Linked DNA regions of Humidesulfovibrio mexicanus. The protein of the gene in region 2 interacts with the protein of the main gene of each other region in a pairwise test. Links are inferred from orthologs where the notes say so. Each region holds a gene or a part of one and is shown on either strand. Other genes may lie near its edges.

Region 1 (7,902 bases), on a different replicon or contig from region 2:
GGAAGTCTACGACCTGGACGCCTTCCGCGCGGCCTATCGGCGCATCCGCAACTACGCCAAGCGCAACCTGTCGGATGAAGGCGTGCTCATCGAACAACGCATCTTCGACTTCAACCACCTGGAAGTGCAGGTGGCGGCCGAGCGCGGCGGCAAGAACGCCGTGCACTTCGGCACCCGCAACTGTTCGGTGCAGAGCCTGGGACGACAAAAACGCATCGAGGTGGCGCCCGGCTTCGACCCCTCTAGTCTCTCCTATGCCTTCGACGCCGCCGCCGTGCTCGCTTCCATCACGGAGCACTCGGTCAGAATGGCCAAGACCGTGGGGTACGACAACGTGGGCACCTGGGAATGGATCGTCACCCCCAGGGGCGACCCATTCCTCATGGAGGTCAACACCCGCATCCAGGTGGAAAACGGCGTGTCCGGAGTGGTTTCCCGGATCCACGGCCGTCCGGAAACGGTCAGCGGCGTGGACATCATCTCCGAACAGATACGCCTGGGCCTGGGCGATCCGCTGGGCTACGACCAGCAGGACGTGCGCCTGGAGGGCGTGGGCATCGAATACCGCATCATCGCCGAGGATCCTGCCGACCGCTTCACCCCGTGCCTTGGGCGCATCGAACGCTTCACGTGGACAGCGGCGCCCTGGCTCGCGGTGCATACCCAGGCGCCCACGGCCGCCACCGGCGAGCCCTACGACATCCCCATGGATTTCGACCCCAATCTGGCGCTGGCCATAGTGTGGGGGAAGGATCTGGCCCAGGCGCGCGCACGCGGAGAGGAGTTCCTTGCCGGGCTGGACCTCGCCGGGACGGACACGGCTGGCGCTCCTCTGCGCACCAACATCGAGTTCCTGCGCGCCCGCACGCAGACCATCCTCCACTTCTAGGCGCGGGGAGGCCCCGGCATGGACATAGACAGGCGCGCCCAGCAGCTCCAGGCCAGGCTCACCTACATCCAGGACATCTTCGGCCAGCGCGAAAACGCCTCGGTGTCGCTTCTGCGCTACAGGCTGGAGGAATTCCTTGCCGGTGCGCCGAACCATGGTATGCGCGAGCTCTCGCAGCAGGCGCAACGCCTGGAAGAACTCTTCTCCCTGCTGGAGGGCAAGCTTGAGGACGAATTGCGCCCCATGGACAGGGTGCGCATCGTGCGCCATCCGCAACGCGTCTGCCTCAAGGACATTCTGGAAAACGTGTACGACAACTACACCGAGATCGGCGGCCAGGACGAATGGAGCATCGATCCGGGCATGATCATTGCGCGGGCCACCATCGCCCGGCGCATGGGCAAAAAGACCGTGCACCAGCCGGTCATGGTCATCGGGCAGGAGAAGGGCCATGGCCAGGAATTCCGCAACGGCGGGTCCATCAAGCCCTGGGGCAACGCCAACGCCTTGTACTACATGCGCGTGGCCGAGGTGGAGAACATCCCCATCCACACCTACGTTTTCACTCCGGGGGCCTATCCCGTGGAGGACTACCCCGGCGCAGCCCAGCAGATCGCCAAGAACCTCTACGTCATGGCAGGGCTCAAGGTGCCTGTGGTGGCGGTGTTCAGCGAGGGCGGCAGCGGCGGGGCCGAGGCCATCGCCCTGGCCGACAGGCGGCTCATGCTCTCCCACGGCTACTACTCCGTCATCTCGCCAGAAGGGGCGGCCGCCATCGAAGGCGGACTCAAGGACAAGGCCAGCCCGGAACTCATCGAACGCTGCGCGGACCGCCTCAAAATCACCGCAGAGGACAACCTGCGCCTGGGCTTCATCGACAGGGTGATACAAGAGCCGCCGCTTGGCGCGCGGCCCGAACACTACGATTTTTTCCGGCAGCTCCGGCGGGAGGTCATCCGCGCCACAGATGAAGTGGTCCACTCCGCCCAAAGCCTTGGCCCCCTGCGTGCCCTGGCCATGCGCAGGCAGCAGCGCAGCGCCGATCCCCAGGACATCTTCGTGCGCTGGCAGCTGGGGCAAAGCGCCCGCAACGCTCTGGTGGACCTGAGACAAAAGCGCTTCCGCACCATGAGCCGCACGGACTTTGTGGACAACCGCACCTTGGGCACCCGCCTGGCCACGGCCCTGGCTCGCGTTCTGTGGAGCGCGCACAGTCTGCTTACCCACGACCTGCTGGCGCGCTACAAGAAACGCTTGTCCGGGCTTCTGGAATATGTGGAGGCAGAGATGCGCGCCCTGGGCCAGGGCGGCCCGTTTCCCCGCATGTTCGGCCCAGGCAGGCGCGCTGGCGTGCCGCCGGAGGCCCTGGAGCGGCTGACCACCCTCTCCTGCCCGGACGCGAATGCCTGTCGCGTTGAGGACATGTGGGGCTATGTAAGCCCGCGTAGCCGGGAAGACCGCACCCTGACCTGCCCCAACAGCGCCACACACGGCTGCCAGGATCTCTGGGCGCCGGACCTTTTCGGCGAATTCGCGGGCGTGTGCTCCCACTGCGGGCACCACTTCCCCATGGAATACCAGTGGTACCTCTACAACGTCTTCAACTTCGCACAGGCTTACGAATTCAATACCGCCATCGAGGCGGGCAATCCGCTCGACTACGAAGGCTTCAGCCACAAGCTCGACGAGGCCAAGCGGGCCACAGGCCTGGGCAGTTCCTGCATCACCTTCGAGACAAAATTTGAGGGCATGGCCGTGGTGGTCGCCATGCTGGTGAATCCCTTCCGCGGCGGCACAGTGGGCGCGGCGGAGGGCGAGAAGCTCATCCGCGCGGCGGACAGAGCACGCATCAAGCGCCTGCCGTTCCTCATGTACTCGCACGGCACCGCAGGCATCCGCATCCAGGAGGGCACCTGCGGCGTCATCCAGATGCCGCGCGTCACCATGGCCGTGCGCCGCTACATAGACGCCGGCGGATTCTACCTGGTGCTCTACGACACCAACTCCTACGCGGGGCCGGTGGCCAGTTTCCTGGGCTGTTCGCCCTACCAGTTCGCCGTGCGCTCCTCGAACATCGGCTTCGCAGGGCCCGGCGTCATCCGCGAAACCACCGGCGTAGAGGTGCCCCCAAAATATCACCGAGCCTTCTCGGCCTTGTCGCGCGGGCATATTCAGGGTATCTGGGACCGGCGCGACCTGAGGAAGAACCTGCACCAGGCGCTTTTGACCATGGGCGGCAGAAACCTCTACTACCGCTGAAAACCCACCAGCACGAGGGATAGACTTTGCTGAACGTCAAAGAAATGCTTGAAGAATTGAAAGCCTCGCCCTACGAGGAAATCGAGATACGCGCCCCGCACACAGGCGTGGTCACCTTTGTCGGCCTCAAAGCGGGCGATCGCGTGGTCGGTCCTACCGGCAAATGGGCTGAAAAGCCGGGCACGCTTCTGGCCAACCTGACCCGGGAAAAGAACAAGAAGAACATCTGCGCCACACAAAAGGGCGCGGTGACGGACATCGCCCTCAACCTCGAAGGGACGTTCGTCGAGGCCGGTGAACGCCTGCTCACCCTCCGCCATTTTCTGTCCAAGGAAGAGGTCATCGGCAGGATCCTCAAAAAAGCCCTGCACCTCTTCTGCGCACAAGAACGCGCAAAGTACTATTTCGTTCCCGAAATCGACGCCAAGATCAAGGCCGGGGGCGAGCAAAGCGTCAAGGTGCGCGAGGGGCTGGAAATGTTCATCGTCTCGCGCATGAAGCGCGAAACCCCCCTCGCCTATTCCGGGCCGGAAGGCATCATCTACGCCGTGTATTTCCAACAGGGCGACAACGTGGACGGCGGCCAGCCCCTTATCGGCGTGTGCCAGGAATCCCAGCTCCCCCTCATCCAGGACGTGGTGAGCCGCGTTCAGGGCGAGTGGGAGGAGCAGGACTAGCCATGGGCCGCACCCTGCAGGTGCGCCTGAGCGCCTGGACCTTCGACCCTGCGGAGGTGGAAAAGCGCTGGCCCAGGCTCGTGGCGCTCGGCTTCAGCCCGCCCACGCTGCTTGAGCAGGAGCGCGGTGTGCTTGAACTGGTGGACAACCTCGCCGACAGGCTTGAAATGGGCGTTTTGCCCGAACCGGCGCAAACGACCATCGCGACCGCCGTCAAGCGCGCGGCAGCCGCACGGCAGCGCCTTTCCAACGCCCTGGCCGACTGGAAGCCGGGGGAAGCCAACACGGCCACCGACGACATCGAGGAAGCCCTGGACGAAGCCGAGCAGGACGCCCGCAAACTCAAACACGTGCCTGGACTGGACTAGGCGGCGCGTGCTATCCCTTATCCGCGAAACGATCACCCCCACCAAGGAGCGCACACATGGCTGGCAGCTTGAATAAAGTTATTCTTGTCGGGCACCTGGGTCAGGACCCGAAAATTTCGTACACCCAGTCGGGCCAGCCCGTGGCCAACCTGCGCATGGCCACAAGCGAACGTTTCAAAGACAAGTCCGGCCAGTGGACCGACCGCACCGAATGGCACACCGTGGTGGCCTGGGGCAAGGACGCGGAGTTCTGCGGCAACTACCTGGGCAAGGGCGCCCTTGTCATGATCGAGGGCCGTCTGCAAACCCGCAAATGGCAGGACAAGGACGGCCAGGACCGCTACTCCACCGAGGTCGTGGCCAACCGCGTGCAGTCCCTTGGCAGCAGGGCCCAAGGCGAAGGCGGAGGCCCCAGCGGTCTGCGCCCGCAAGGCGGAATGCAGCCCCAGGGTGGGCAGAACGCCCAGCGCGGCGGCCAGCAGCAGCGCAACGCCCAACCCTATCCCGACGACGAGGATCTCGGTCCGGCCTTCCCCTCCGAAGCCAGCGGCATGGACGACGTGCCGTTCTAGAGGAGAGAATAGGTGGCGCGAAGCCTCTGGCCTGCGGAACGCGATAGAAGGCGGAGCGTTCTGCCCGTGTATGCCTCCGGCGGCCAAGGGGCCTTCCCGGCCCCTTGGAACCCCGGAAGGGGAAGGCAGAGGATGCGCGGTGCCCCCTTTGTGCGGGTCCAGGGGGTGAAGCCCCGTGTCTGTGGAGCTCGAAACAAGCAAAGCGCTCTCCCTGCACCTCGTACGCAATTGCACGTCTCCTCGTTGACTGCCGCAAGCGGCTCCTGTACCTTTCAAGTCACCAGCCACGCCACAAAGACGTGGACGGAATGCACAAGGAAGCATTGATGTCCGCCACAGCAGCACTGTTTGACGATTTTTTCAAGGCCGAGGCCAAACTGTTTCTTCTGGCCGGCATCCGCATCGCCCTTTCCGAAGACGGCAAAGATCTGACCAGCGAAGGGATCTTCGCAGAGGACGACCTCGCCACCGCGCACATCGTGTCCAAGGACGACGCCGTCATCGCCGGACTGCCCCTTATCCCGCTCATCATGGAGTTCGCAGGCTGCGAATACCAGCACGTGCTGAACGTCGACGAAGGCGACCGGGTCGGGCCTGGCGCACTCGTGGCCGCCATCCAGGGGCCGACGCGGCACCTGCTGCGCACCGAGCGCGTGATCCTGAACTACCTCTGCCACCTGTCCGGAATCGCAACACTTGCGGCCCGCTATGTGGATGCGTTGAAGGGCTGCCGCACCACGCTGCTCGACACGCGCAAGACATTGCCAGGATTGCGCTATCCAGAAAAATACGCCGTTCTGGTGGGTGGGGCCAAGAACCACCGTCTCAACCTGTCCGAGATGCTCATGGTCAAGGACAACCACATCGACCGCGCGGGCGGCGTCGCCCCGGCAGTGGAAAAGCTGCGCGCCGCCTACGGTGCGGACTGCCCGCCCATTGAGGTGGAGTGCCGCAGTTTCGACGAGGTGGACGAAGCCGTCCGGCTCAAGGTCAGCCGCATCATGCTCGACAACATGGACCTGGACGAGCTGAGACAGGCGCTGGCCCGCGTGCCCCAAGGCATCGAGACCGAGGTCAGCGGCGGCGTGACCCTGGAGAACATCGCCGCCATCGGGGCCATCGGCCCGGATTTCGTCTCCGTTGGGCGCCTCACCCACTCCGCACCTGCCGCGGACCTAAGTATGCGCATCAGCCCCCTGTAGAGGCAAGGATGCAAACGCCAATGACCACAGCATCCGAACGCATTGAGGCCGTCCGCACACGGCTGGGCAAGCGTCTTGCCATCCTAGGCCACCACTACCAGGCCGATGCGGTCATCCGTCATGTGGACTTCCAGGGCGACAGCCTGGAGCTCTCCCGCAAGGTGGACGGCCTGGCCGCAGAGCACATCGTGTTCTGCGGTGTGTATTTCATGGCCGAAAGCGCCGTGGCCCTTGCCCGACCAGGCCAAAAGGTGCACATCCCCGATGCCAGCGCCACCTGTCCCATGGCGGAAATGGCCCCGGCCCAACACCTTGCCGACGTGCTGGACGGGCTGCGCGCCCAAGGCCGCCTTGTCATCCCACTGGCCTACGTGAACTCCAGCGCCGAGGTGAAGGCCATCTGCGGCCTGTACGGCGGCAGCGTGTGCACCAGCGCAAACGCGCGCACCATGCTTGAATGGGCGCTTACCCAGGGCGACGCCGTGCTGTTTTTGCCGGATAAGAACCTGGGGGCCAACACGGCGAATCAGTTGGGCATTGCGAAGGACGAACGCCTTGCGGTGGACATCCGCTCAGGGCACCAGCCCGCGGATCCCCAAAAGGCGGCTCGCGCCCGGCTGCTGCTCTGGCCCGGCTGCTGCGCCATCCACCACATGCTGCACACCCGGCATGTGGACGCGATGCGCGCGGCCATGCCCGGCGTGCGCGTGGTGGTGCATCCCGAATGCTCCCCGGCCGTGGTCCGCGCAGCGGACAGCGCAGGCTCCACCTCGCACATCATCCGCTACTGCGAGCAGGCCAAGCCCGGCAGCGCCATCGCCGTGGGCACTGAGGACAACCTGGTGCTGCGGCTGGCCGGGCTGCACAAGGCCCAGGGCAAGACCATCGTCCCGCTCAAACCCGGCACCCTCTGTTCCAATATGGCCAAGATCACCGAGGAACGCCTGGCGGAACTGCTGGAACGCCTGGAGACCGCCGTCCCCCTCGCCTTGCCGGACGACGTGGCCAAGCAGTCTCGCGTGGCGCTCACCAGGATGCTCGACATCTGCTCCTGACGCCTCAGGCTCGTCAAGGCGCGCGGCCCCAGGCCGACAAAGGATCGCCATGAACGACTACCGCCTCAAGACCGACGTGCTCGTCATCGGGTCCGGCATCGCCGGGTCCATCGCCGCGCTCAACCTGGCCGAATCCGGGGCTGACGTGACGCTCATCACAGCGGGCGACGATTTGTTCTCCGGCAACACACGGTTGGCGCAGGGCGGCATCGTGTTCCACTCCGGCGACGACGACCCCGGCATCCTCGAACGTGACATCCTGAACGCTGGCTGGAAGCAGAACTATCTGCGCGCCGTGCGCTACCTGTGCCACAAGGGTCCGAAAGTCCTTCAAAAAACCCTTATCGACGCCTACCATGTCCCCTTCGCCCACCGCGATTCGGACTCCTGGTACTTCACCCGCGAGGGCGGGCACAGCGTGGCGCGCATCCTTTACGCCAAGGACCACACCGGCCTCACCATCATGGAGCGCCTCACCCAGGCAGTGAGCGAAAACCCGAACATCCTCGTGCTCACCCGCCGCACGGCCATCGACCTCTTGACCACGCACCACCACGCCACCCATCTGGACTTCAAGTACAACCTCTCCAACCAGTGCGTGGGCGCCTACGTGTTCAACGAGACCCTGGGCCAAGTGGAGATCATTCTGTCGAGCTTCACCGTGCTGGCCACGGGCGGGGCCGGGCGCATCTTCCTCCACAGCACCAACTCCAAAGAAGCCATCGGCTCCGGACTGTCCATGGCGCACCGCGCCGGAGCGAAGCTGCACAACCTCGAATACGTGCAGTTCCACCCCACGGCGTACTACCAGGGCGCCAAGCGCTTCGACAGGCGCTTCCTCATCTCCGAGGCCGTGCGCGGCGAGGGGGCGCGTCTGGTG
Region 2 (8,047 bases):
CAAAGTGCGCAGAAACACGTCCGTGTGCAGGTGGAGGCCCCGGTGGCAATGCTGCGCGAGGCTGAAATGGGACGCGAGATAGAGGATCTTTTCGCACAGGTGGTGCTGCCGGACGGCCTCAAGCCGGGGCGGCATCCCGTGCGCTATGAGTTGAAGACCCCGGAGGGCCTGCGCGTGCTTTCCCGGCAGTCGGACACCATTGACGTGACCATCCGCAAGTAGGCGCCCAGGGCGCAAGGAGCATTTTCCCTTCATGCGAGAGAAGCTTTTCGGCACAGACGGTCTGCGCGGCCGCGTCAACCAGTATCCCATGACCCCGGAGATCGCCCTGCGCCTGGGCTTGGCCGCTGGGCAGAAGTTCAGAAACGGCAAGCGTCGCCACAAGGTCATCATCGGCAAGGACACGCGCCTGTCCGGCTACGTGTTCGAGACCGCGCTGACCAGCGGCTTTTGTGCTGTGGGCATGGACGTTTTCCTGGTGGGTCCCATGCCCACACCCGCCATCAGCTTCCTCACGCGCAACCTGCGCGCGGACCTGGGCGTGGTCATCTCCGCTTCGCACAATCCGTTCCACGACAACGGCATAAAGTTCTTCGACCACGAAGGGTTCAAGCTGCCCGACGAGGTGGAGAGCGAGATCGCCGCGCTTGTGCTGGCCGAGGATCCCGCCTGGGATTTCCCCGCGCCGGAGCGCGTTGGCCGCGCCAAGCGCATCGTGGATTCCTGGGGCCGCTACATCGTGTATTTGCAGCACACCTTCCCGCGCGAGATGACGCTTTCCGGCATGAAGATCGTGCTGGACTGCGCGCATGGCGCGGCATACGGCGGCGCGCCGCAGGTTTTCGAGGAATTGGGCGCGGAGGTCGTGACCATGGGCGTTTCGCCAAATGGCGTGAACATCAATGATGGCTGCGGCTCCCTGTACCCGGACCAGCTTGCCGCCAAGGTGCGGGAGGTAGGAGCCGACATCGGCCTGGCGCTTGATGGGGACGCCGACAGGCTCATCGTGGTGGATGAACAGGGCCGCGTGCTCGACGGCGATCAGATCATGGCCTTGTGCGCCCAGGACATGCTGGAGCAGGGCACCCTGGCCGGGGGCACGCTGGTGGCAACGGTCATGAGCAACATGGCCCTTGAAATGTTCATGCGCGAGCGGGGCGGCAGGCTTTTGCGCACCCCCGTTGGCGACCGCTACGTGGTGGAGGCCATGCGGCGCGAGGGCGCCACCCTGGGCGGAGAGCAGTCCGGCCACCTCATCTTCATGGAGTATTCCACCACCGGCGATGGCACCTTGGCCGCGCTGCAGCTGCTGCGCATCATGTGCAAGAAGAACCTGCCGCTTTCGCTTTTGGCACATTTGCTGGAGCCCTTCCCCCAGGTCATGGTCAATGTGCGGGTGCAGAAGAAGGTTCCCTTCGCCGACTTGCCAGAGGTGGGCCGGGCCATCGCCTGCGTTGAGGCCGACCTATGCGGACGGGGCAGAGTGCTTTTGCGCTATTCCGGCACGGAGCCCAAGGCCCGCGTCATGGTGGAGGGCGAGGACAAGACCCGCGTGGAGACCTACGCCAACGATATCGCCATGCTGCTTGAACGCTGCCTGCGTTCCTGAGTATCGCCGCGTGGACAGGAGGGAGCCCATGGATGTTCGAAAGGTCGTCATTCCGGTCGCTGGCTGGGGAACCCGCTCGCTTCCCGCAACCAAGAACATCCCCAAGGAGATGCTGCCCATCTTCAAGAAGCCTGTGGTGCAGTACGTGGTGGAGGAGGCGCAGGCCTCGGGCATCGATACCGTGGTGCTCATCACCAGTCAGAACAAGACCATCATCGAAGACCACTTCGACCACAACCTGACCCTTGAGAACCTGCTGGAGCGCAAGGGCAAGGCCGGGCAGTTGGCCGAGATACGCGATGTGGCCAACATGGTGGACATCATCTCCGTGCGCCAGAAGATCCAGCTGGGCCTGGGGCACGCCGTTCTCTGCGCGCGCGAGGTCTGCAAGAACGAACCTTTTGCCGTCATGGTGGGCGACGACCTCATGTTCGGCATGGTGCCCGGCATCAAGCAACTGCTTGACGTGGCCAAGAGCGAGAACATGGCCGTGGTCGGCGTCATCGAGGTGCCCGAAAGCAAGGTGGACCGCTACGGCATCATCGAAGGCGAGGAGTTTCGGCCAGGCGTGTACCGCGTGCGTAGCCTGGTGGAGAAACCCGCCGTGGGCGCGGCGCCGTCCCGCCTGGCCATCGTGGGCCGCTATGTGCTCACCCCGGACATCTTCGACTATCTGGAGAAGCTGGAGCCCGGCGTGGGGGGCGAGTTGCAGCTTACCGACGCCTTGCAGGGCCTTGCAGCAAAGAATCGACTGCTGGCGGTGAAGCTGCGCGGCCAGCGTTTCGACGCCGGGGACTGGGTGGAGTACCTTACCGCCAACATCTATTTCGCCCTGCACGATGAGGACCTGCACGACGACCTCGTGCGCCGCATCCAGGAACTTGTGCCCTGCAAGGGCAAATAAGGCCCATCGGGCCTTTGCTGGAGACGTTGTGAGCCGCATCTGGCAGGTCTGGCTGGCCAGCCCGCCCTATGCCACGCTTTCCTACCTGTGGCCGGACTGGCTTTCGGACCCTGTACCGGGCTTGCGCGTGCTGGTTCCCCTCGGCCGGGGATTTCGCGTCGGCCTACTGGAACAGCCGTCCGAGGCCGCTCCGGAGGGCGTGGAGCTCAAAGCTCTGCTGTGGCCTCTGGAACGCACGCCCGTCCTCGACCCTGTGACCCTTGAGCTTGTGCGGGATCTCGCTTCGCGTCACATGGCCCATCCCGGCCGGGTGCTGGAGCTTGTGCTGCCCAAGGGACTGCGCACCGCGCAATTGCGCTTCGATGTCGAGCACAGGGATTTCGCCCGCAGTCTGTCCACCAAGGCCCTTGCGGCCATGCCACCGGAGCGCCTGTCCGCCCTGGCCGAAGTTTGGGCCCAGGGGCGGATGCGCGTACGCCTGAGTCAGAAACGCCAAGCCGAGGAAGTCTACGCCTGTCTGTGCGCCGATCCTCCTTGGCCAGTTCGGCCCAACGCGGTGAACCAGCTCCGCCTGCTGGAGCGGCTCTTCGAGTCCGGCCCCATGAGTCTGGGCGTGCTCAAGGCCGCCTTTGGTGATTCCGGCCAGCAGGCCCTCAAGCGTCTTGCCCAGGCCGGGCTGGTGCGCCTGGGCGATCCTGACCCCCAACTTTCCGGCGACGACGATGCCCCGCTTGTGACGCCAGACCCGCCGGACTGCGTCCCGGCCCAGGGACTCGTCGCCACCGAGGAGCAGCGCGCGGCTTTGGAGCGGCTTTTGCCCGCGCTTGAAAGCGGTGAGGCGCACATGTCGCTGGTGCATGGCGTCACAGGCAGCGGCAAGACCCATGTGTTTCTGGAGCTTGCGCGGCGCTGCCTGGAACGTGGCCGCAGTGCGCTTCTGCTGGCGCCGGAGGTGGCCCTCGCCAGCCAATTGTGGCGGCAGGCGCGCGCGGCCCTGCCGGACGCAGAGGCCTATTTCTCCCACGGGTACCAAACGCCCGCGCGGCGCGAGGAGACGTTTTCCCGCGTTGCGGCGGCAAGGGGGCCGGTGCTTGTGGTGGGGACTCGTTCCTCGCTGTTTTTGCCCCTGCGCGATCTGGGGCTTGTGGTGCTTGATGAGGAACACGACGAGTCCTACAAGCAGGAGGAGCGTCTGCCCTACCACGCCAAGGAACTGGCCTTCACCCGCACACGCCGCTCCGGCGCGCTTCTAGTGCTGGGCAGCGCCACTCCGGATGTGAAAACCTTCCACGCCGCGCAGTGTGGGCAGCTGCCCTGCGAGAGCATGGCCCGGCGGGTCGGCTGTCGGCCCATGCCGGAGGTGCGCCTTGCCGACATCTCCGGTCTCAAGGCCGACGAGCCCTTTGCCCCGGAGACCCTGAACGCCGTGCGCGGGGCCCTGGCCGGGGGCGAACAGGTCATCGTCATGCTGAACCGCAGGGGCTACGCACCGGTGATGTACTGCACGGTTTGCGAAGAGGTGCCCAAGTGTCCGGACTGCCAGGTCGGCCTCACCTACCACAAGTTGCGCGAGCGCCTGGTGTGTCACTATTGCGGGTTCACCCATCCGTACCCCATGCCCTGCTCCAAGTGCGGCGGGACAGTGTTTGTCCCCATGGGCGACGGCACCGAGCGTCTTGAGGAATACCTCCACCGGACTTTGGGACATGACGTGCGCGTGTTGCGCATGGACCGCGACAGCGCACGGAGGCAGGAACGGCTGGACGAGATTCTGCGCCGCTTTTCCGCAGGCGAGGCGCAGGTGCTGGTGGGGACCCAGATGCTGTCCAAGGGGCACCACTTTCCCGGAGTCACGCTGGTGGTCGTCGCCAACGCGGACATGGGTCTCAACCTGCCGGACTACCGCGCCGCCGAACGCACCTTCCAGCTGTTGGTGCAGGTTTCCGGCCGGGCGGGCAGGGGCGACAAGCCTGGCCATGTGCTCATCCAGACGCGCAACCCGGCGCATCCGTTCTGGCGGTTCGTGCTCACTGCCGATTATGTCGGCTTCTACGAACGGGAGATCGCCCAGCGGAAGCGGTTTCGGTATCCGCCGTTTTCTCGGCTGGCGCTTTTGCGTCTATCCTGCCCTGCCGATGCGCCCCACAGCCAGGAAATCATGTCTGCCTTCGCCAAGACCCTGCGGGATCTGGCCCGGCCCCTCGGGGTGGACGTGCTCGGCCCCGCTCCGGCTCCGCTGACGCAGCTCAGGGGGCGCAGACGGTTCAACTGCCTGCTCAAATGCGGGGGCTGGCAGCCCATCCGTTCCCTGTTCGCAGCGGCGGCTCAGGTCGGCAACGCTCCGGAGGGGTTCCGGCTGGAGCTGGATCAGGACCCAGTGAACATGCTGTGAGCGCCAGCCTCGACAAGCGGTCCTGCCCCATGTATCTCACTGCCATGAAGTATTGCGCATTGCTTCCCCTGCTGTTCCTGATTCTTGTAGCGCTTGCCCCAAGGACCGCCTGGGCGCAGCAGAAGATCGGTTTCGTGGACCCGCAGCGCGTGGTGAACGGAACCCGGTTGGGGCAGACAGCAAAGGCCGACCTCGCCCGCTATGTGGCGGAGAAGAAGCGCCGCGCCAGCGAGAGTGCGGCCCAGGTGGCCGCATTGCGCAAGGAGGCCGAGGCTGTTGCGCTTTCCGCCGCAGAGCGGGTCCGGCGCGACGAGGCCTATCACCGCAAGAGCCGACAGCACGAGTTGCTGCTGCAGGAGAATGCCCGGGACATCAAGGCCGAGGAGGCCAAGCTGCTGCAGTACGTCATGCGCCGCGCCGATGCCGTGCTGGAAGAAATCGGCAAAAAGGGCGGCTACGCCATCATCATCACCGATCCCTCCGCCGTGGGCTACGTGGACACGTCCACTGCGGACCTTACCGAGCGCGTGGCGCGCGAACTGGACGCAAGGAGCAAATGACCGTGCGCGGACTGCTGCGCGTTTTCCGCTCGGGCTGCTTGTGTCTGCTCCTTTTGTTGAGCGTGGCCTCGTTGCCCCAGGCAGCAGAACCGGGCGGTGGAAGCACCTATCTTGTGACCGGCGGCGTGCCGCTGCACGAATCTCCCTCCGATTCGTCGCCTCGTGCGCGGCTGCTCAAGGCCGGCCAGCGGGTGCGAGTGGGGTCCCTGTCCGCCGGGTGGGTCGCGGTTTTCGGACTTGGGGCGCAGGACCGCCAGGAGCCCAAGGCCTGGGGGTATGTGCGGCTTGATGTGCTCAAGGCCAACGCCGCGCTTGATTTGCCTCTGCCCTCGCCCTTGCCGGGATTGGCCAAGGACGCGGCGGCCCATCAGCCCAAGGCGGCCGCAGGCGCCCAGGCAGGGATGCCTCAGGCGAAGCCGGGCGCGGCTGAGCCCGCAGAAACCCGCGCCGCTTCCCCCGCCAAGCTTCAGCCGGTAAAGGCCGAGCAGGCCAGGACGCCTGCGAACGGTCGGCCAGCCACTTCGGTTGTCGAGGCCGTGTCCGCAAAGGCCGAGTCCGTCGCGCCGCAACCTGCCACGGCCGTATCGTCAAAACTGCAGCCAGCAAAGCTTGACTCGGCAACGAAAGCAAAAGATTTCGGTGAAGTACGCGTCCCGGACCGCAACCTCGCCGTGCGCGCCGAGCGCAGCGCGGAGTCCGAGTTCCGCAGGCTGCTGCACCCAGGCCAGCGTGTCCGGGTCGGGCTCTGGGAGGACGGCTGGTTCGCCGTGTTCGACCCGGCCGAGAAGAAGCTGGATCCTGGTCGGGCCTGGGGCTTCAGCCGCGACAAGTATCTGGTTCTCGAATCCGCCTACGCCGGACCGCCCCCGGACGCGCCAGGCGAGGCGTCTTCGGCCCGGAGCAAGGCCGACGATGAGGCCCAGGTGGCCTATACTGTTCTGGGCCGTGCGAGCGAGCGCCGCAAATCCCCGGTGACCGTTTTGCGTGTCCGCCTGGACATGGTCAGGCCGCCTTCTGTCGAAACGTTGCGAAGCATCGCCCAGGCTGTCTGGCGGGCCGAGCGCCGCGGAGACGAGAACCTGGAGCTTGAACTGTTTTTGAACGGCATGGATCCCAAGGGGCTTTCGTACGCCAGCGCCCGCTTTCACGCCAATGGGCGTTTGCGGGAGTTCTGGTGGCGGGACGTGGTGTTGGGCGCGCCGCGCAAATAGGCTGCGCACTGTTGGAAACGGCAAGGGGCCGGAAGCTGGTCAGACTTCCGGCCCCTCTGGCGTGCGGGGAAATTCGCGGCCTATTTGCCGAACAGGGGAATGGGCGGGCGGGGCGCTGCTGTCGAAACATGGGTCGCGAGGCCCCTGCGGGCGACCGTCTCCTTGACGGCCTTGGCGTCCACAAAGATGTTGCCGCAGCAATGGCATTTCCAGTGGCGCTGCTGCTTTTGCAGGCGCATGAGCAGCCCATCGCGGTCGTAGCACAGCTGGCAGTACGGCCCCTTGTTGCGCAGGTCGTCCGTCAGCCAGTACTTCTGTCCGTCGAACTCCATGCATTCGGCCATGTCCAGCACCTGCGCCACCTCTATGATCTGGTCCTTCAAGGCGTCGTTCTCCTCGACCAGCGCGATGTATTCGTGTTGGAGGGCCTTGAGCAGGGCTCGGGCCTCTTCCTGCCTGTTTTCGAGGATGAGCTGATGGATTCGTCCGAATCCCGTGGCGTGCAGAAGCTTCTTGGACATGACGCACTTCCTTGTGTCGTTCCAGAGTTTAGCGTTCCGGCGTGTTGGCGTACCGGCGTTGACGCCCCTCTTATCGGCGAGGGCCCACAAGGACTTTAGGGATTGGTTCGGACGGCGAAATGCGGAAGAGGCGTCCGCCTGTGGTGGCGGGCGCCTCTTTTGGGCGTGCGGGTCGTGAGGCTATTTCGTCTGCGCCGCGAACCTGTCCGGCAGGACGGCCAGGGTGGCGGCGTCCGGGTACTGGCGCATTGCCGCCTGGTTCTTGGCGATGCGCGAGGGCAGGGGCGGGTGGGTGGAGAACCAGGAGCCCTTTTTCGTGGACTTGGCCTCCAGCTTCTGGAGCGCCTGCAGGGTCTCGGTTATGCCTGCAGGGGTGTAGCCCGTGCGGTAGGCGGTCTGCATGGCGCTGGCGTCCGCCTCGTATTCCATGTTCTGATCCAGGCCCTTGTCGAAGAGCACGTTCTGCAGGTCGTTGATCATGTTTTCGAACTGTGCGCCCTTGTCGCCCTTCATGGTCGCCGCGGTGATTTTTCCGACCCCGCTGAAGAACTGGGCCCGTTGGATGCTTTTCAAGGCGTGCCGCAGGGACACATGGCCCACCTCGTGTGCAAGTATGCCCGCCAACTGGGCTTCTGTGGTCATGGTCCCCACTAGCGCCTGGGTGACGAAGATGATGCCGCCGGGGCAGGCGAAGGCGTTCTGGACCTCGCTGTCCACCACCACGAAGCGGTAGGGGATGTTGGGGCGGGGCGAGTTGACGGCGACGGCCATGCCAACGAGGTTGACGTAGTGCTGAAGGCCCTTGTTCTGCACGGGCATTCCGTAGCGGCGCAAGCCCTCCACGGCCAGG

What was found.
Region 1: the proteins of priA (region 2) and CHB73_RS01440 interact in binary tests that used the Escherichia coli proteins (3 or more experiments, as listed by UniProt). The link is inferred for Humidesulfovibrio mexicanus from one-to-one orthologs.

Annotation. Positions count from the first base shown.
Region 1 is NZ_FZOC01000001.1:289,821-297,722, forward strand. Bases 3,085-6,007 are described here. They hold CHB73_RS01440 (single-stranded DNA-binding protein), read left to right. Parts: upstream 3,085-4,249; coding sequence 4,250-4,765; downstream 4,766-6,007. Other genes in these bases: CHB73_RS01425 (acetyl-CoA carboxylase carboxyl transferase subunit alpha/beta), read left to right, coding at 3,085-3,148; CHB73_RS01430 (biotin attachment protein), read left to right, coding at 3,175-3,825; CHB73_RS01435 (hypothetical protein), read left to right, coding at 3,828-4,193; nadC (carboxylating nicotinate-nucleotide diphosphorylase), read left to right, coding at 5,092-5,967; nadA (quinolinate synthase NadA), read left to right, coding at 5,976-6,007. Outside these bases: CHB73_RS01420 (acetyl-CoA carboxylase biotin carboxylase subunit family protein), read left to right, coding at 1-889; more of CHB73_RS01425, read left to right, coding at 908-3,084; more of nadA, read left to right, coding at 6,008-7,022; nadB (L-aspartate oxidase), read left to right, coding at 7,072-7,902. UniProt on the Escherichia coli protein: Plays an important role in DNA replication, recombination and repair. Binds to ssDNA and to an array of partner proteins to recruit them to their sites of action during DNA metabolism. Acts as a sliding platform that migrates on DNA via reptation.
Region 2 is NZ_FZOC01000002.1:512,945-520,991, forward strand. Bases 2,156-5,223 are described here. They hold priA (replication restart helicase PriA), read left to right. Parts: upstream 2,156-2,541; coding sequence 2,542-4,905; downstream 4,906-5,223. Other genes in these bases: galU (UTP--glucose-1-phosphate uridylyltransferase GalU), read left to right, coding at 2,156-2,513; CHB73_RS06100 (OmpH family outer membrane protein), read left to right, coding at 4,950-5,223. In the rest of the region: CHB73_RS06080 (CdaR family protein), read left to right, coding at 1-222; glmM (phosphoglucosamine mutase), read left to right, coding at 254-1,609; more of galU, read left to right, coding at 1,638-2,155; more of CHB73_RS06100, read left to right, coding at 5,224-5,465; CHB73_RS06105 (hypothetical protein), read left to right, coding at 5,468-6,676; CHB73_RS06110 (hypothetical protein), read right to left, coding at 6,757-7,197; CHB73_RS06115 (M48 family metalloprotease), read right to left, coding at 7,378-8,047.